DNA from 3 places in the Pseudomonas sp. TH39(2020) genome. Region 2 is predicted to be linked to each of the others. Evidence: predicted binding sites of a transcription regulator. Region 2 holds the regulator's gene; each other region holds the start of a gene.

Region 1 (5,270 bases), on a different contig from region 2:
TGCAGCGTTATGGCGTGCCTGAACGGCTCGAAGACCTGACGCAGCATCGACTGGTCCATTACGTCGGCGTATTGGGTTCGCGGTCGGAGGGTTTTTTGTACGAGCAAGAGGGCAAGCTGCATCGATTGCCAATGGCGGGCAGCGTCACGGTCAACAGCACCGATTGTTACGAGTCGGCGTGTCTAGGCGGTTTTGGTTTGATCCAGGCGCCGCTGATGGGCATGCAGCCCCACCTGCGCAGCGGCGAGCTGGTGGCGGTGCTGCCGCAATTCAATGCGCCATCCATGGAGGTTTCGCTGCTCTACGCCCGGCAACGGCATTTACCGTTGCGGGTGAGAGCGTTCATGGATTGGTTGGGGCAGGTGATCCAGTCAACCATCTGACCTTAGAACAGCTTGGTGAAGAGCCAATACAAACTGCCCGACAACAGAATCGCCGCCGGCAAGGTCAGCACCCAGGCCATCAGCAGGTTGCGGATGGTCTTCATCTGCAAGCCGCCGCCGTTGGCGACCATGGTCCCGGCCACGCCCGATGACAGTACGTGTGTGGTCGACACCGGCAGGCCGAACATGTCCGCCGCGCCAATGGTCAGCATCGCGACGGTTTCCGCTGAGGCGCCTTGCGCATACGTCAGGTGGGTCTTGCCGATCTTCTCGCCGACCGTCACCACGATACGTTTCCAGCCGACCATGGTGCCCAGCCCCAAGGCGATGGCCACCGCGATTTTCACCCATAGGGGAATGAACCGTGTGGCGTTGTCGATCTGCTGCTTGAACAGTTGCAGCTTGCCGCTGGTGTCGGCGTCGAAGTTGCCGACCTTGTTTTTGTCCATCAGGCGAATGGTTTCGCTGGTCAGGTACATGTCGTTACGCACGTTGCCCATGGCCTCGGCCGGGACTTTCGAGAGTGAGCCGTAGCCCTTCACTTCGTTCCCGATATAGCCGGTCAAGGCGGCGAGGGCGGGGATCAGTTGGGGTGAGGCTTCCTTGCTGCGCATGTATTCGGACAACACCGCGCGAGGATCGGCGGGCGCTGGCAGCGGCGAACTTTTGACCAGCGCTTGTTGGGTGACTTCGGCCACGGCGGCAAACTGCAGCGCCTGGTCCGCCGGCATGGTGCGGTTCAGTGCGTAAGCCATCGGCAGCGTGCCGACCAGAATCAGCATGATCAGGCCCATGCCTTTCTGGCCGTCGTTGGAACCGTGAGCGAAAGACACACCGGTGCAGGTCAGGATCAACATGCCGCGAATCCACCAAGGTGGCGGCGTGTTGCCCTTCGGTGCTTTATACAGCGCACGATTCTTGACGAAAGCCCGCAAGGCCAGCAGCAACAGCGCGGCGAACGCGAAGCCGATCAGCGGCGAGAGCAACAGTGCGTATCCGACTTTGGTTGCCTGCGCCCAGTCTACGCCGCTGGTGCCGTCACGACCGTGCATCAGGGCATTGGCCACGCCGACACCGATGATCGAGCCAATCAGGGTGTGCGACGAAGACGCCGGCAAGCCCAGCCACCAGGTGCCGAGGTTCCACAGGATCGCGGCGATCAACAGGGCGAAAATCATCGCGAAACCGGCGGAGGAACCGACTTGCAGAATCAGTTCCACCGGCAGCAGGGCGATGATGCCGAACGCCACCGCGCCGCTGGACAGCAGCACCCCGAGGAAGTTGAAGAACCCGGACCAGGCCACTGCGAAATTCGGCGGCAAGGAGTTGGTGTAAATCACCGTGGCCACGGCGTTGGCGGTGTCGTGAAAACCGTTGACGAACTCAAAACCGAGGGCAATCAGCAGCGCCACGCCCAACAGCAGAAACGGCGTCCAGGTGGTCACCACGGTGCCGATTTCGTTCATGTCGTGCATCAGGCTGTAGGCGGTGAACAACAGCCCGCTCCCCAGCACTGCGAAGAAAATCACGATGGTGAGCAAGCCGGGCTTCTTGTCGAGTTGCGGTTTGGCGCTACTGGTGGGCGCTTGGGCGGCGGTGAAGGAAGGAGTAGCCATGACGGACAATCCTGAGGGAGAAGGAGTGTCGCCCATGATCGTTGCTGAATGTTACAGGGAGGCTGCGTTAGGTCAGGGTTTTGGGTTTTTGCTAATGCCGTCCATCAGAACTCACTACCCTGATCGTTCCCACGCTCTGCGTGGGAATGCCGCCCCGGACGCTCTGCGTCCAGCGTTGACGCAGAGCGTCAATGGATGCATTCCCACGCAGAGCGTGGGAACGATCAACGGGGGAGGCTCAATAATCCTGGCGTTTACGAAACGCCCAACGCCCGGCGATCACGGTAAACGTCGCGACCAACGCCACCAGAATCCAGAACCCTTCCGGGTCGCCGGAAAGCGGCACCCCACCGACGTTCATGCCAAAGAACCCGGCGATGATGTTGATCGGCAACGCCAGTACCGTGACCACGGTCAGGGTGAACAGTGTGCGGTTGCTCTGTTCGTTGAGGTTGGCGGCGATTTCTTCCTGCAACAGCTTGATCCGTTCGCCCAGCGCCGTGAGGTCGTTGATGATCAGCGCGAACTCCTCGGTGGACTTGCGCAATTCCTTCACATCCTCCTTCTGCAACCACAGCGGCGGGCGATTAAGCAGGCGCAGCAACGAGCCCGGTTCCAGCGCCAACAAGCGTTGCAGGCGTACCAGCACCCGTCGGTTGGCACCCAGCTCTGCCCGGTTGGTCGACAGCCGCGAGGACAGCAATTCATCTTCGATCTGATCGACACTGAGGCTGGTCTTGCGCACGATCTGGGTCAGCACTTCGCCCTGATCGCGCAGCAGATGCACCAGCAATTCCAGCGGCGAGCGAAAGCATTCACCGGCCTTCACCGACGAGCGCAGCTTGTCCACCGAGTGCAGCGGTTGCAGTCGCGCGCTGACGATCAGCCGACTGCGGGCGCAGACCCACAGCGTCGAAACATCGGAGGAAACCATGCTGCTGAGGTTGAACACCACGTCGTTGACCACCGCCAGCAACGCTGAATCCACATGCTCGATGCGCGTCGAACGGGAGCCCTCATGCAGCGCTTCGAAAAATTCGTCGGGCAATTCCAGATGGCTTTTCATCCAACGCTCGCACGCCGCATGAGCCAGGTTGAGGTGCAGCCAGAGAAATTCGTCGTTGTCGCCGGGCTGTTGCAGGCACTGCAACGCCTTGGCCGAATCGAGCTCCCGGCCGCGCTCGCCGGGGCGAAAACTGAAACCGTACAGCAGACCGAACAGGTCAGTGTCGCGATGGCTTTGGTCGATGCTGTGGTTCATGAGGTCTCGCTGTGAGGAGGCGCCTGTCGCGGGTTTCACAGGTTCACTTGAGCCGCATCATCGCAAGGTGTTTTGACAGTTTTGTGACAGAACGGTAGAGGCGAAATAGTGGCACTACCGACGGTCGGAATTGATTAAAGAACCGCTCTGGCACGCCGATCTTGCCTACGTTAACTTGCACGGTTTTGGCCACTGGCCAAGGTCGCAGACAGGGATGTCCGGACACCTTTCACGCCTGATCGCGGCGTGCCTTATCCCTGCCATGAGATCACTCGATGTTTTTGCAAAAATCCCTGAGAGCACAAATCCTTGCCTTGTTGAGCGGCAGCCTGTTGGCCATGTTGCTGATCGCCCTGGCCTGCTTTCACTTTCTGTCCAGCGGTGTTCAGAACTACGCGAATCTGATCGAAGGCCCGCTGCACACCTCGCAATTGATCGATGAAGCCAACCTGCAATTTAAGGTGCAGGTTCAGGAATGGAAAAACGTTCTGCTACGCGGCAAGCAGCCTGCGGACTTGGACAAATACTGGAAGCAATTCGAGGACCGTCAGCGCGACGTGCAGGGCATCCTCGGTGAACTGGCCGGGCAGAAGGGTATCGAGCCGTCACTCAAGACTCGCATCGAACGCCTGCGGGACGAACATCGTCTGTTGGGCGCGGCTTATCAGAAGGGCCGTGACGCCTACGTGGCGGCAGGCGCCGACCCAACGGTTGGCGACACGGCGGTCAAAGGTGTGGACCGCGCGACCAGCGAGCAGATGAGTGAGTTGGTCAGCGAATTGCGCAAGCAGGGTGCCGAGCAATCGAAGCTGATCAGCACCGGGGCCGACCGCACCGTGTTGCTGGGGATCATTGTGATGCTCGTCTCGGGTCTGTTGATCGGGTTGCTGAGCCTGTGGCTGGTCAACCGCAACCTGGTGGAACCGATACGCAAACTGATCGAGTACGTGGCGCAACTCAGCCAGGGTCGTTTCGCCGAACGCGTGGCCAGCACCCGTCAGGACGAGTTGGGCAAACTGGCGATGGCCGCCAATACCCTGCGCGATTTTCTTGCCGAAACCTTCAACCGTTTGCAGCGCAGCGCCTCGGATCTGGACAGCGCCAGCGGTGAGCTGAATTCCATCGCCAGCCTTATGGCCAGTGGCACTAACGAGCAGTTCAACCGCACCGATCAGGTGGCCACGGCGATGAACGAAATGTCTGCTACCGCGCAAGAAGTCGCACGTCACGCTGCCGATGCGGCACGTGCCGCCGATGATGCCGACCAGTCCGCCCAGCAGGGCGAAAAGGTCATGCAGGGCACCATTCACACCATCACCCAAATGCGCGGCGAAATCGCCAATACCGCCACGGTCATCCGTCGTCTGGAAACCGACAGCGGGCGCATCGGTAAGGTACTGGAAGTGATTCGCGGCATCGCCGAGCAGACCAATCTGCTGGCGCTCAACGCCGCCATCGAAGCAGCCCGTGCCGGTGAAGCCGGGCGCGGTTTTGCGGTGGTGGCCGATGAAGTCCGCAGCCTGGCCCAGCGCACGGCGGCATCGATCATCGAGATCAACCAGATCATTCAAACGGTGCAAACCGGTGCGGTGGACGCCGCTCAGGCGATTGAAAGTGGTCAGTCGCGCAGTGAGGAAAGTGTCGAGCAAGTGACTCAGGCCGGCGCCATGCTGGAGCGCATCACCCTTGCCGTGGAAGCCATCCGCGACATGAACCGCCAGATCGCTACCGCCGCGGAAGAGCAGACATCGGTGGCCGAAGACATCTCGCGCAACCTCACCGAGATCACCAGCATCGCCAGCACCAATCTGGATAACGTGCAGCGCACCGAAGCGGCCAGCCACAACCTGCATGGGTTGTCAGGGCAGTTGAATGAAGTCACGGCGCGTTTAAGCGCGTAACGGGAATGACTGTGTACCGGTTTGCTTACTGAGTCGGTACACAGTCGATCTCAAGTCCGCAGTGTCGATGTCGATGACCACGGTAATCCCAAATCCCAATGGAAAACCG
Region 2 (5,270 bases):
CCGAACTGAGCCTGCGCAGCGATGGCGAGAGCGATAAGTCCACCAATCGCCAATTGTTCGCCGGCCTGCCACTGACTGCCGCCGAGCCGCTGATCGAGCCGACCTACACCGAACCCCGTCGTCCTGCACCGGCCGCGGCACCTGCCACCGGTGGCGTCGACCCACGGGCGTTCGACTCGATGCGTTTCGAGCTCAACAGCCTGCGCGAACTGATGGAAGTGCAACTCGGCTCCCTGGCCTGGAATCAGCTGCAAGGCAGCCGCCCGGCCCAGGCCAATCTTTGGCGTCGCCTGCAACGCATCGGTCTGTCCGGCCCGTTGTCGCGCGATTTGCTGGCGCTGATTACCGATATTGAAGAACCTCGTCAGGCCTGGCGCATGTTGCTGGCGCACCTGGCGCGAATGATCGCCACACCGGAAGTCGAGCCTCTGGAAGAGGGTGGCGTGATTGCCATGGTCGGCCCCGCCGGCATGGGCAAGACCACCACCCTGGCCAAACTCGCGGCCCGTTACGTGCTCAAGTACGGCGCGCAAAATATCGCGCTGGTCAGCATGGACAGCTACCGTATTGGTGCTCAGGAACAACTCAAGACGTTGGGCCGGATCCTCAATGTGTCGGTGACGCATGTCGATCCGGGCCAGTCGCTGGTGCAGGCGCTGGAGCCTTTGTTGCGCAAACGCGTGGTGCTGATCGATACCGCGGGCCTTCAGGCCAGCGATCCGGCACTGCGCATGCAGCTAGAAAGCCTGGCCGGTCGTGGCATCAAATCGAAAAATTACCTGGTTTTGGCAACCACCAGCCAGAAACAGGTTCTAACGGCCGCTTATCACAGTTACAAACGCTGCGGGCTCGCTGGCTGCATCCTGACTAAACTGGATGAAACGGCAAGTCTGGGCGAGGTGTTGAGCCTGGCCATCAGTCATGAGTTGCCGGTGGCCTACCTGACCGATGGCCCGCGGATTCCGGATGATTTGCATCTACCGCGTCGTCATCAGTTGGTCAGTCGCGCCGTAAGCGTGCAAATGCAAGAAGAACCCAGCGAAGAAGCCATGGCTGATATGTTCGCTGATATTTACCACAGCCCGACCAAGCAGGTCGGCTGAGGTATTAATGAACAGTTTTTGTACCTACATCGATGGTCTGCCATGCATTGTTCAGTTAATGAACGCGCAGCCAGTAATGTGGCCTCCGTCTAAGTAAGACAAGGTAAAGAAAATTCATGGGCAGCATGCATCCCGTACAGGTGATCGCGGTGACCGGCGGCAAAGGTGGCGTCGGGAAAACTAACGTGTCAGTGAACTTGTCCCTGGCTCTAGCTGAGCTCGGCCGGCGCGTCATGCTGTTGGACGCCGATCTGGGGCTGGCGAACGTCGACGTTCTGTTGGGGCTGACACCCAAACGTACTTTGGCCGACGTGATCGAAGGCCGCTGCGAGCTGCGCGACGTTCTGTTGCAAGGCCCTGGCGGCATTCGCATCGTCCCGGCCGCGTCCGGCACACAGAGCATGGTTCATTTGAGCCCGGCTCAACACGCCGGCCTGATCCAGGCGTTCAGCGATATCGGCGACAACCTCGACGTGCTGGTGATCGACACCGCGGCGGGCATTGGTGAATCGGTCGTCAGTTTCGTCCGCGCAGCGCAAGAAGTCTTGCTGGTGGTCTGCGACGAGCCGACTTCGATCACCGATGCCTACGCACTGATCAAACTGCTGAACCGCGATTACGGCATGAACCGCTTCCGCGTCCTGGCCAACATGGCCCAGAGTCCGCAGGAAGGGCGCAACCTGTTCGCCAAGTTGACCAAGGTCACGGATCGCTTCCTTGACGTCGCCTTACAATACGTCGGCGCGGTGCCTTACGACGAAAGCGTGCGCAAGGCTGTGCAGAAGCAGCGCGCCGTTTACGAAGCCTTCCCGCGTTCCAAGTGCTCACTGGCGTTCAAGGCGATTGCACAGAAGGTCGATACCTGGCCGCTACCTGCCAACCCGCGTGGGCACCTGGAGTTTTTCGTCGAGCGCCTCGTGCAACAAACGGCAGGACCGGTGCTATGACAGCCAGTGGCTACAACCTCTACAAGAAGTCGGCACGTGACGCGCAGTACGAGCTGATCGAGCGTTACGCGCCACTGGTTAAACGCATTGCTTACCACTTGCTGGCGCGTCTGCCGGCCAGTGTCCAGGTTGAAGACCTGATCCAGGCCGGGATGATCGGCCTGCTTGAAGTGTCGACCAAATACGACGCCAGCAAAGGCGCGAGTTTCGAGACGTACGCGGGCATACGAATCCGTGGCGCGATGCTCGATGAAGTACGCAAGGGGGACTGGGCGCCACGTTCGGTCCACCGCAATACCCGGATGGTCAGCGACGCCATTCGCTCGATTGAAGCTAAAACCGGCCGTGACGCTAAAGATCACGAGGTTGCGGCCGAACTCCAATTGAGTCTCGACGATTATTACGGGATTTTGAACGACACCCTGGGCAGCCGCTTATTCAGTTTCGACGATCTGTTGCAGGACGGCGAACACGAAGGGCTGCACGAGGGTGGCGCCAGTGCTCATCTCGAGCCGTCACGCGATCTGGAAGATGGACGCTTCCAGGCGGCGCTGGCGGACGCGATTGCCAATTTGCCGGAGCGTGAGCGACTGGTGTTGGCGCTGTACTACGACGAAGAGTTGAATCTCAAGGAAATCGGTGAGGTCCTGGGGGTTAGCGAATCTCGGGTCAGCCAGTTACACAGCCAGTGCGCGGCCCGTTTGCGGGGGCGTTTGGGGGAGTGGCGAGCGCGCTGAAGGCAGTGTGGGGACACTGCGAACGCGGCTGGTGGGGTGTTGAACCGTACCGGTCCCGATCTGTTGTGCTCCAGACAGTCATTGAGTGCTTTGCCGGATTGATTGAAATGGCGCGTCCAGGTGCTGGGCGCGTTTAAGACTGCTTGGAGGTCGAATTGGACAAGAACATGAAAATCCTCATCGTTGATGACTTCTCAACGATGCGGCGGATCATTAAAAACCTGTTGCGTGACCTTGGGTTCACCAACACGGTCGAGGCTGACGATGGCACTACTGCCATTCCGGTTCTCAACAGCGGCAGCATCGACTTTCTGGTAACAGACTGGAACATGCCTGGCATGACCGGTATCGATCTGCTGCGCCACGTGCGTGCCGATGAAAAGCTCAAGCACCTGCCGGTGCTGATGGTGACCGCTGAAGCCAAGCGCGAGCAGATCATCGAGGCAGCCCAGGCCGGAGTTAACGGCTATGTGGTCAAGCCCTTCACGGCCCAGGCGTTAAAAGAAAAAATCGAGAAGATTTTCGAACGCATCGGTTGATGTGCGAAGCCACTGCGCCACGGGGGAGCTATGGAGCATAACGAGTCTTCACAGGGCGATTTCGAATCGACTCTGAAAAAACACGCGGTCGAACTGGTCGAAAGCCTTGAAAAAGGCAGGTTCGGCGACGCTGTGCAACTGATCCATGAGCTCAATCAGACCCGTGACCGTGGCCTGTATCAGGAAGTGGGCAAGCTCACTCGCGAGCTGCATAGCGCGATCGTCAATTTCCAGATTGACCCGAACATGCCGCAAGCCGAGGAAGTGTCACAGATCACGGACGCCACCGAGCGTCTGGGCTATGTGGTCAAGCTGACCGAGGCTGCTGCCAACCGCACCATGGACCTGGTGGAAAACGCCACGCCGCTGGTCAATGGCCTGAGCAACGAAGCCCAGGCCTTGAGCACCGATTGGGGACGGTTCATGCGTCGCGAAGTCGGGGCTGAAGAGTTCCGCGAGCTGGCCCGGCGAGTCGACGGTTTCCTGACACGCAGCAGCGAAGACAATCGCGTTGTGTCGAGCAACCTCAACGACATTCTGCTCGCTCAGGATTACCAGGACCTCACCGGTCAGGTGATCAAGCGTGTGACCCAATTGGTCACCGAAGTTGAAAGCAACCTGCTCAAGCTCGTGCTTATGGCCAGTCAGGTGGACCGCTTTGCGGGCATCGAACATGACCGTGAAGCGATGCTTGCAGAAAAAGATCCGCAAAAACATCTCTCTCAGGGTGAAGGTCCGCAGATTCATGCCGATAAAAGAGAAGACGTTGTGTCCGGTCAGGACGATGTGGACGATTTGCTATCCAGTCTTGGATTTTAGGTTTTTAGGTTTTTAGACCTTTAGGAGCACCCCCTTAATGAGCTTCGGCGCCGATGAAGAGATCCTTCAGGATTTCCTGGTTGAGGCCGGCGAGATTCTAGAGCAACTGTCCGAACAGCTGGTCGAGCTTGAAAGCCGACCCGATGATGCGGACTTGCTCAATGCAATTTTTCGCGGTTTTCACACTGTAAAAGGAGGCGCCGGCTTCCTCCAGCTCAACGAGCTGGTGGAGTGCTGTCACATCGCCGAGAACGTGTTCGACATCCTGCGCAAGGGTGAACGTCGCGTCGACTCGGAACTGATGGACGTGGTTCTCGAAGCGCTGGATGCGGTGAACGGCATGTTCACCGAAGTCCGCGAGCGCAGCCCGATCACGGCTGCCACGCCTGAATTGCTTGCGGCACTGGCCCGTCTGGCCGAGCCGCAAACTGAAGACGCCGCACCGGTCGCCGAGGTGGTGGAAGAACCTGCCGCCGAGAGCGAATCGGGTGACATCACCGATAACGAATTCGAACAACTGCTGGACTCACTGAACGCCGTCAAGGCTCAGGCAGAAGCCCCGGCAGCTGTGCCAGCGCCGAGCAGCAATGCAGCGGCCAGCGACGAAATTACCGATGCCGAGTTCGAGTCGTTGCTCGATCAGCTGCACGGTAAAGGCCAGTTCGCCGTTGATGCGGTAGCCCCGGCGCCAGTGGCGCCGGCTGCCCCGAAAGCGGCAGGCGACAGCTCCGATATCACCGACGACGAGTTCGAAGCTTTGCTCGATCAGTTGCACGGCAAGGGTAACTTTGCTGTCGACGCGCTGGAATCGGCCATTGCTGCGGCTCCGGCCCCGGCTGCGCCAACCGCTAAGGCGGCTGGCAGCGACCTGATCTCCGATCACGAGTTTGAATCGCTGCTCGACGAATTGCACGGCAAGGGCAAGTTCACTGAAGTGGGCACCGCGTCCGGCGCCAGCGCATCGGTTGTGGCGCCAGCGGCCAAGGCTGTTGCACCGAAACCCGTTGCCAAAGCGCCCGAGCCTAAAGCCGAAGCGCCGAAGCCTGCCGCTGCTGCTGCCCCGGCTCCGGCTCGTGCCCCGTCCGCGCCGCCACCGGAAAAACCGGCCAGCGAAGCCGAGACCAC
Region 3 (5,270 bases), on a different contig from region 2:
CCCAGGAACCGGCGTAGCCTTTGACCCGCGGATAACCGAGGGATTTGGCCACCAGATAGGTGAAGCCAGAACGATGGTGAGTCTGGCAGTGGGTAATCACTTCTTTGTCTTTGCTGATCCCGAGTTTTTCCAGGATCTGCGGCATGTCGGTGCGGATACGCAGGTTGCGCGCCTGATCCATGCCCGCGGTCCATTCGAAATTGACCGCGCCGGGAATGTGCCCGGCCTTGGCTGCCAGGACTTTCTCGCCGGAGTACTCCAGCGGCCCGCGCGCGTCCCAGATCGCCAGGTCGGCGGCACCGAGACGGCTTTGCAGGTACTCGCGGGTGGCAGTGGGTTCGTCGTGCAGGGTCAACGCAACCGGGCCGCCAACCGCTGCCGGGATCTGGATTGACATGGGCAAGCCTTCTGCCAGCCAGGCCTTCAGGCCGCCGTCGATATAGTGGTACTTGCTGTGGCCGATGACATCCAGCAGCCAGATAAAGCGCCCGGCCCAACCACCGCCTTCGTCGTCATAGACGACATAGACCGCATCAGGGTTGTGTCCCAGCTCACCGAACAACGCTTCGAGTGCCGCTTGCGGCGGCATCAGTCCCGGCGCTGGTGCGTGACCGAGTTGCGTGCGTTTCGGATCGACAAAGCGCGCACCGGGGATATGCCCTTCGGCATAGCGGGCGCTGCTGGTCAGGTCCACCAGAATCAGATCGCGGGCGTCGAGACGGGGGAGCAAGTCGCTCGGCTCGATCACCAGCGGCAAGCCAGAGAAGTCAGACATGTGAGGTCTCCAGAGCACAAAAGGGAGGATTGTATAGCAGCGTCATTGGCCGCGGTGACTAAAGCTGTGCAGGGCTTTCTCGATGCACTGCGCGGTTTTGCCGAAGGCTTGCACGGTGATTTCCGAGAACGGCCCTCCGCCCTGATCCGCCACCACAATCATGATGACCCGACCATTATTGACCAGTGAGCGCAACAGCAGGTGTTCGCCGCCGAACTGTGAGCGCAGGCTGGTGGGCAACAGGGCGGAAAATTGTGCGTTGTTGTCCGGTGTCAGGCGCACCTGGGCTTGTTGCGAGAGCAGGCGTTGCAGCACGGTGCTCTGGCTGACGACGAAGTTCAGGCCGGCCACTTCTTTTGGCAGCCCGGCCGTCTGGTGCACCCGCAGATTGGCGTGAGTGCGGTCGGCCATCAGGATCATCACCCGACGCATGCCGCACGCGACCAAAGCGTCCCGGGCAGACGTGGTCAAGTGCATGGCATTGGTGAAGCGGCTGGGCTCGACCAGCAACTCGGCACACTGTCTGCGCCATTTCGCCAGGTCTTCGGCAGTCGGCGCCGGGGCCGGCAGCAAGCCTGCGTGCACGCGGTTCATGCCCCACGGCCAGATCAGTGAAACGGCCGGGTGCCAAAGGTCTGGCATGGCGTGATGGCGGGCGCTGTTGGCGGCCTGTTGGTGCAACTGCTGCTGCACTTCGTCCATCGGCATTTGCAGGTAAAGGCTGGTCAGGTACTGCCAGCGTTCACTGTGCGGGCTGTCCCAGGCCTGTTGCGCCGACAGCGCCAGACCGTTGGCCAGCAGCACTGTATTGGCCGGTTGATTGAGCCAGCGACGCAGGGTCGGATCGTCATCGAGACGGTTCTGCTGGCGTAATGGATGATCGCTGTCGCGGGCGATGCGCAGCACTTTCACCAGCTCACGCTGCTCGTTGAGCAGCAGCCGATAACCTTGCTGCACCCAGATCGGCAGGCGCCAGATGTCCACGAGCGCCCGGCAGATTTCCAGCAGGCGAGCGCCGAACAACTGCATTTCGACTTTGCGCGCCGACTCGCCTTTGTGGATGACCCGCAGCTCCCACTCTTCGAGCAACTGCGGATGAGTCAATGCCATCGGCCAGAGCGGCGAGAGAAACAGCAGGCTGCCCCAGTGGATGTCTTGCCACAGTCGCGCCAGGCGACTGGCGAAAAAACCGTTGGCCTGTTGGGTCGCGTGCTGGCTGATCAACTGCAGCTGACGCAGGGCGATCGGGATCTCCGATTGCGGCTGGGCAGGCAACCGGGCGAGCAGTTCTTCGGTGCGCTTCAAACCGAGGCGATTGATCGCCACCTCAAGGTTTTCCGCAGGCTCGGTCATGCTGCCATGGGTGTGGCGATTGGCTTCGCGAATCACGCTCAAGGCCAGCGCCGGGCTGTCCTGTATCAGTTCGGCGATATCGCGCAAGGAGCTGCGACTGTTGGCGATGGCTTTGCAGACTCGGTCATGACTGGCTTGCGGAACCGGCAGGCGCACGCCGTCGAGAAGCTTGACCCAGCCTTCGAGAGTGGTCGGTTTTGGAGTCGGTACGTTCGTTTCGTTAGCCATGTCTGGACGCGATCATCGTCTGCATTACCTATGCCCGGAGCGGGCCAAATTGGCTTTTCGCCTGAACTGGCTATAGTCTGGCGCAGTTTTGCCGATAAGTAGAAGAAGAGATTTTTTAACTTCCGAATATGACCTTGAACCCGACTCAGTAAGTGCTCTCCTACCTATGGCTAAATTAATCGGCATCATCGTCGTATTCGCGAGCGTGCTCGGCGGATACGTGCTCTCCCACGGCAAAATTGCCGCCCTGATTCAGCCCTTCGAGGTGATGATTATTGGTGGTGCGGCCCTCGGTGCATTCCTGCAGGCCAACCCCGGTTACATGACCATGCACGTGCTCAAGAAATCCTTGGGCATGTTCAGTTCGCGTTTCAACCACACGTTCTATCTGGAAGTGCTGGGCCTGATCTACGAGATCCTCAACAAGAGCCGCCGCGAAGGCATGATGGCCATCGAAGGCGATATTGAAGATGCCGCCGCGAGCCCGATCTTTGCCAAGTACCCAGCCGTGCTCAAAGACGAGCGCATGACCGCGTTCATCTGCGATTACCTGCGCATCATGTCCTCCGGCAACATGGCTCCCCATGAGCTTGAAGGCCTGTTCGACATGGAGCTTTACAGCCTCAAGGAAGACCTCGAGCATCCATCCCACGCGGTGAACGGTATTGCCGACGCCATGCCTGGTTTCGGTATCGTCGCGGCGGTGCTCGGTATCGTGGTGACCATGGCTTCCCTGGGTGAAGGCGATCAGAAGTCCATCGGCCTGCACGTCGGTGCGGCACTCGTCGGTACCTTCTTCGGTATTCTCGCGGCGTACGGTTTCTTCGGTCCGCTGGCCCATTCCCTGGCCCACGATGCCAAGGAAGAACTCAACGTCTACGAAGCCATCAAGGCCTCGCTGGTCGCTTCGGCTTCCGGTATGCCGCCATCGCTGGCGGTAGAGTTCGGTCGTAAAGTTCTGTACCCGGCGCACCGTCCTAGCTTCGCTGAGCTGGAACAAGCGGTTCGCGGTCGTTAAATCATGGAAAATAACCAGCCGATAATCATCAAGCGCGTCAAGCGCATCGCCGGCGGGCATCACGGGGGCGCCTGGAAAATCGCCTTTGCGGACTTCGCGACGGCGATGATGGCGTTCTTCCTGGTGCTGTGGCTGCTGTCTACCGCAACGCCTGAACAGAAGATCGCCATCGCCGGTTACTTCAAGGACCCGGTCGGCTTTTCCGAAAGCGGCACGCCGTACATCATCGACCTGGGCGGCACACCGACCCTGGCGCCGGAGAACACCCTCAACCCCGAGGTGAAATCCCAGCCGCAGCCAGACAAGGTGACCATCGACGCCGAGCAGGTTGAAGGCATGGCCGAGCAGGTCGAAAAGGAACGTCTTGAGCTGTTGCTGCAAGAATTGCAGAACAAGGTCGAAGAGAATCCGCAGCTGAAGAAATTCAAAGACCAGATCCTGTTCGAAATCACGCCGGACGGTTTGCGCATCCAGATCGTGGACGCCGAAAACCGGCCGATGTTCGACTCTGGCAGTGCCCGTCTGAAGCCATACTTCGAAGACATCCTGCTGGCCATGGCCGACACCATCAAAGCGGTGCCGAACAAGATCAGCATCAGCGGCCACACCGATGCCAAGCCGTACTCGGGCACGGGTGATTTCGGTAACTGGGAACTCTCGGCCAACCGTGCCAACGCGGCACGTCGTGCGCTGGTCGCGGGTAGTTATCCGGATCAGCAAGTGGCGCGGGTCGTCGGTTATGCCTCGTCGTCGTTGTTTGACCGCGAGCACCCGTTCAACCCGGTCAACCGTCGAATCGACATCGTGGTGCTGACCAAGAAAGCCCAGCGTGCCATCGAAGGTTCGCAAGGTGCGGAACCGGCTCCAGAACCAACGCCGACGCAAGGGCAGGGCGGCCCGGGCGAAGTGCCCGCCACGCCAGCCGACCCGAACGCGTTGCCGGCGGATAAAGAGCCGTTGCCGGCACATGAGCTTCGCGAGCGGTTGAATCTGTTTGATAATCCGGCACCGAAACCGGGTGAACCGCCGAAGCAGTGACCCATGAAAAAGCCGACAGTGATGTCGGCTTTTTTGTGCCTGTCAGAAACCGCGCCGGATGCGGTTCTTGAGTTGGTCGTGGAACAGGTCTGCATTTCCTTTGTAGATGCCGCGAACCGACTCACTGATCGATTCCAGTCCTATCGAGCGTTTGGTTAGTACCTCTTCACGATAAGCATCAATGAAAAAATTGATGTCCGTATCGCCGCTCAGTTTTGGCCATTTGTCGAGGTACAACGGTAAAGCGCTGGGGCCAACCTGGTACGAGCAGATGCGGCGATTGCTGATGGTCGCTTCTCCGATTTCGAACGGCACCCACCAGGATTGTGCGGTGTTCTCCGAAATCACTGCGAGCAAGTGCGTGCACGCGGTGATGTTGCGGGTGATGACCCCGGTGATGTCGTCAGTGGTTTGTGATTCCGGATCCAGCACGTCGAAATAGGTCTTGATGTTGGCCTGAATAAGACGGGTGTTGATGGCGATGGCGTGGGGCCGATCGCTATGGCGGTAGCTAATAAACACAGGCATCAGAAATGTCCCTTGATCGCGAGTTCGCGGTAATAGGCGCCGAGGGCGGTGAGGCGGCAGCCGGTGGAATGGATGGCGGCGTAGTACATGTGCTCGGCGTCCACCGGTTCGATCAGGCTGTGGCGATTGCACTTTTGCAATTGGGCGAAGACTTCGCCGTGGTCCGGGTCGAACGATGTTTCGGTGGGTTCGTAGCTGGGGTCGAGTGCAAAGACATGGCTGGGCTCCGGGAACCAGTCCTTGAGTTTGCGCAGGGTTTCTTCGGCGATCAGTGGCGTGACCTCGCGCAAGGGGACAAATTGCGAGACGTTGGTCTTGAACACTGGCCGT

The links. The regulator FliA, encoded in region 2, starts transcription of late flagellar genes. The targets are predictions, from matches to a motif close to CTAAAGTTTNNNNNNNNNNNGCCGNTAA.
Region 1: JFU47_RS10565 (methyl-accepting chemotaxis protein) is a predicted target of FliA. The motif match lies at 3,395-3,422, and genes of this name have one in related genera.
Region 3: motA (flagellar motor stator protein MotA) is a predicted target of FliA. The motif match lies at 2,427-2,454, and genes of this name have one in related genera.

The regions. Positions count from the first base shown of each region.
Region 1 is NZ_JAEKFF010000006.1:553,651-558,920, reverse strand. It holds gene JFU47_RS10580 (LysR family transcriptional regulator) at 1-383, shown strand, start outside; gene JFU47_RS10575 (inorganic phosphate transporter) at 386-1,999, opposite strand; gene JFU47_RS10570 (transporter) at 2,238-3,260, opposite strand; gene JFU47_RS10565 (methyl-accepting chemotaxis protein) at 3,536-5,161, shown strand.
Region 2 is NZ_JAEKFF010000007.1:1,075,719-1,080,988, forward strand. It holds gene flhF (flagellar biosynthesis protein FlhF) at 1-1,103, shown strand, start outside; gene fleN (flagellar synthesis regulator FleN) at 1,220-2,050, shown strand; gene fliA (RNA polymerase sigma factor FliA) at 2,047-2,787, shown strand; gene JFU47_RS25370 (chemotaxis response regulator CheY) at 2,955-3,326, shown strand; gene JFU47_RS25375 (protein phosphatase CheZ) at 3,357-4,145, shown strand; gene JFU47_RS25380 (chemotaxis protein CheA) at 4,183-5,270, shown strand, end outside.
Region 3 is NZ_JAEKFF010000006.1:1,523,791-1,529,060, reverse strand. It holds gene JFU47_RS14845 (rhodanese-like domain-containing protein) at 1-775, opposite strand, end outside; gene JFU47_RS14840 (HDOD domain-containing protein) at 818-2,356, opposite strand; gene motA (flagellar motor stator protein MotA) at 2,523-3,374, shown strand; gene motB (flagellar motor protein MotB) at 3,378-4,412, shown strand; gene JFU47_RS14825 (toll/interleukin-1 receptor domain-containing protein) at 4,455-4,940, opposite strand; gene JFU47_RS14820 (caspase family protein) at 4,940-5,270, opposite strand, start outside.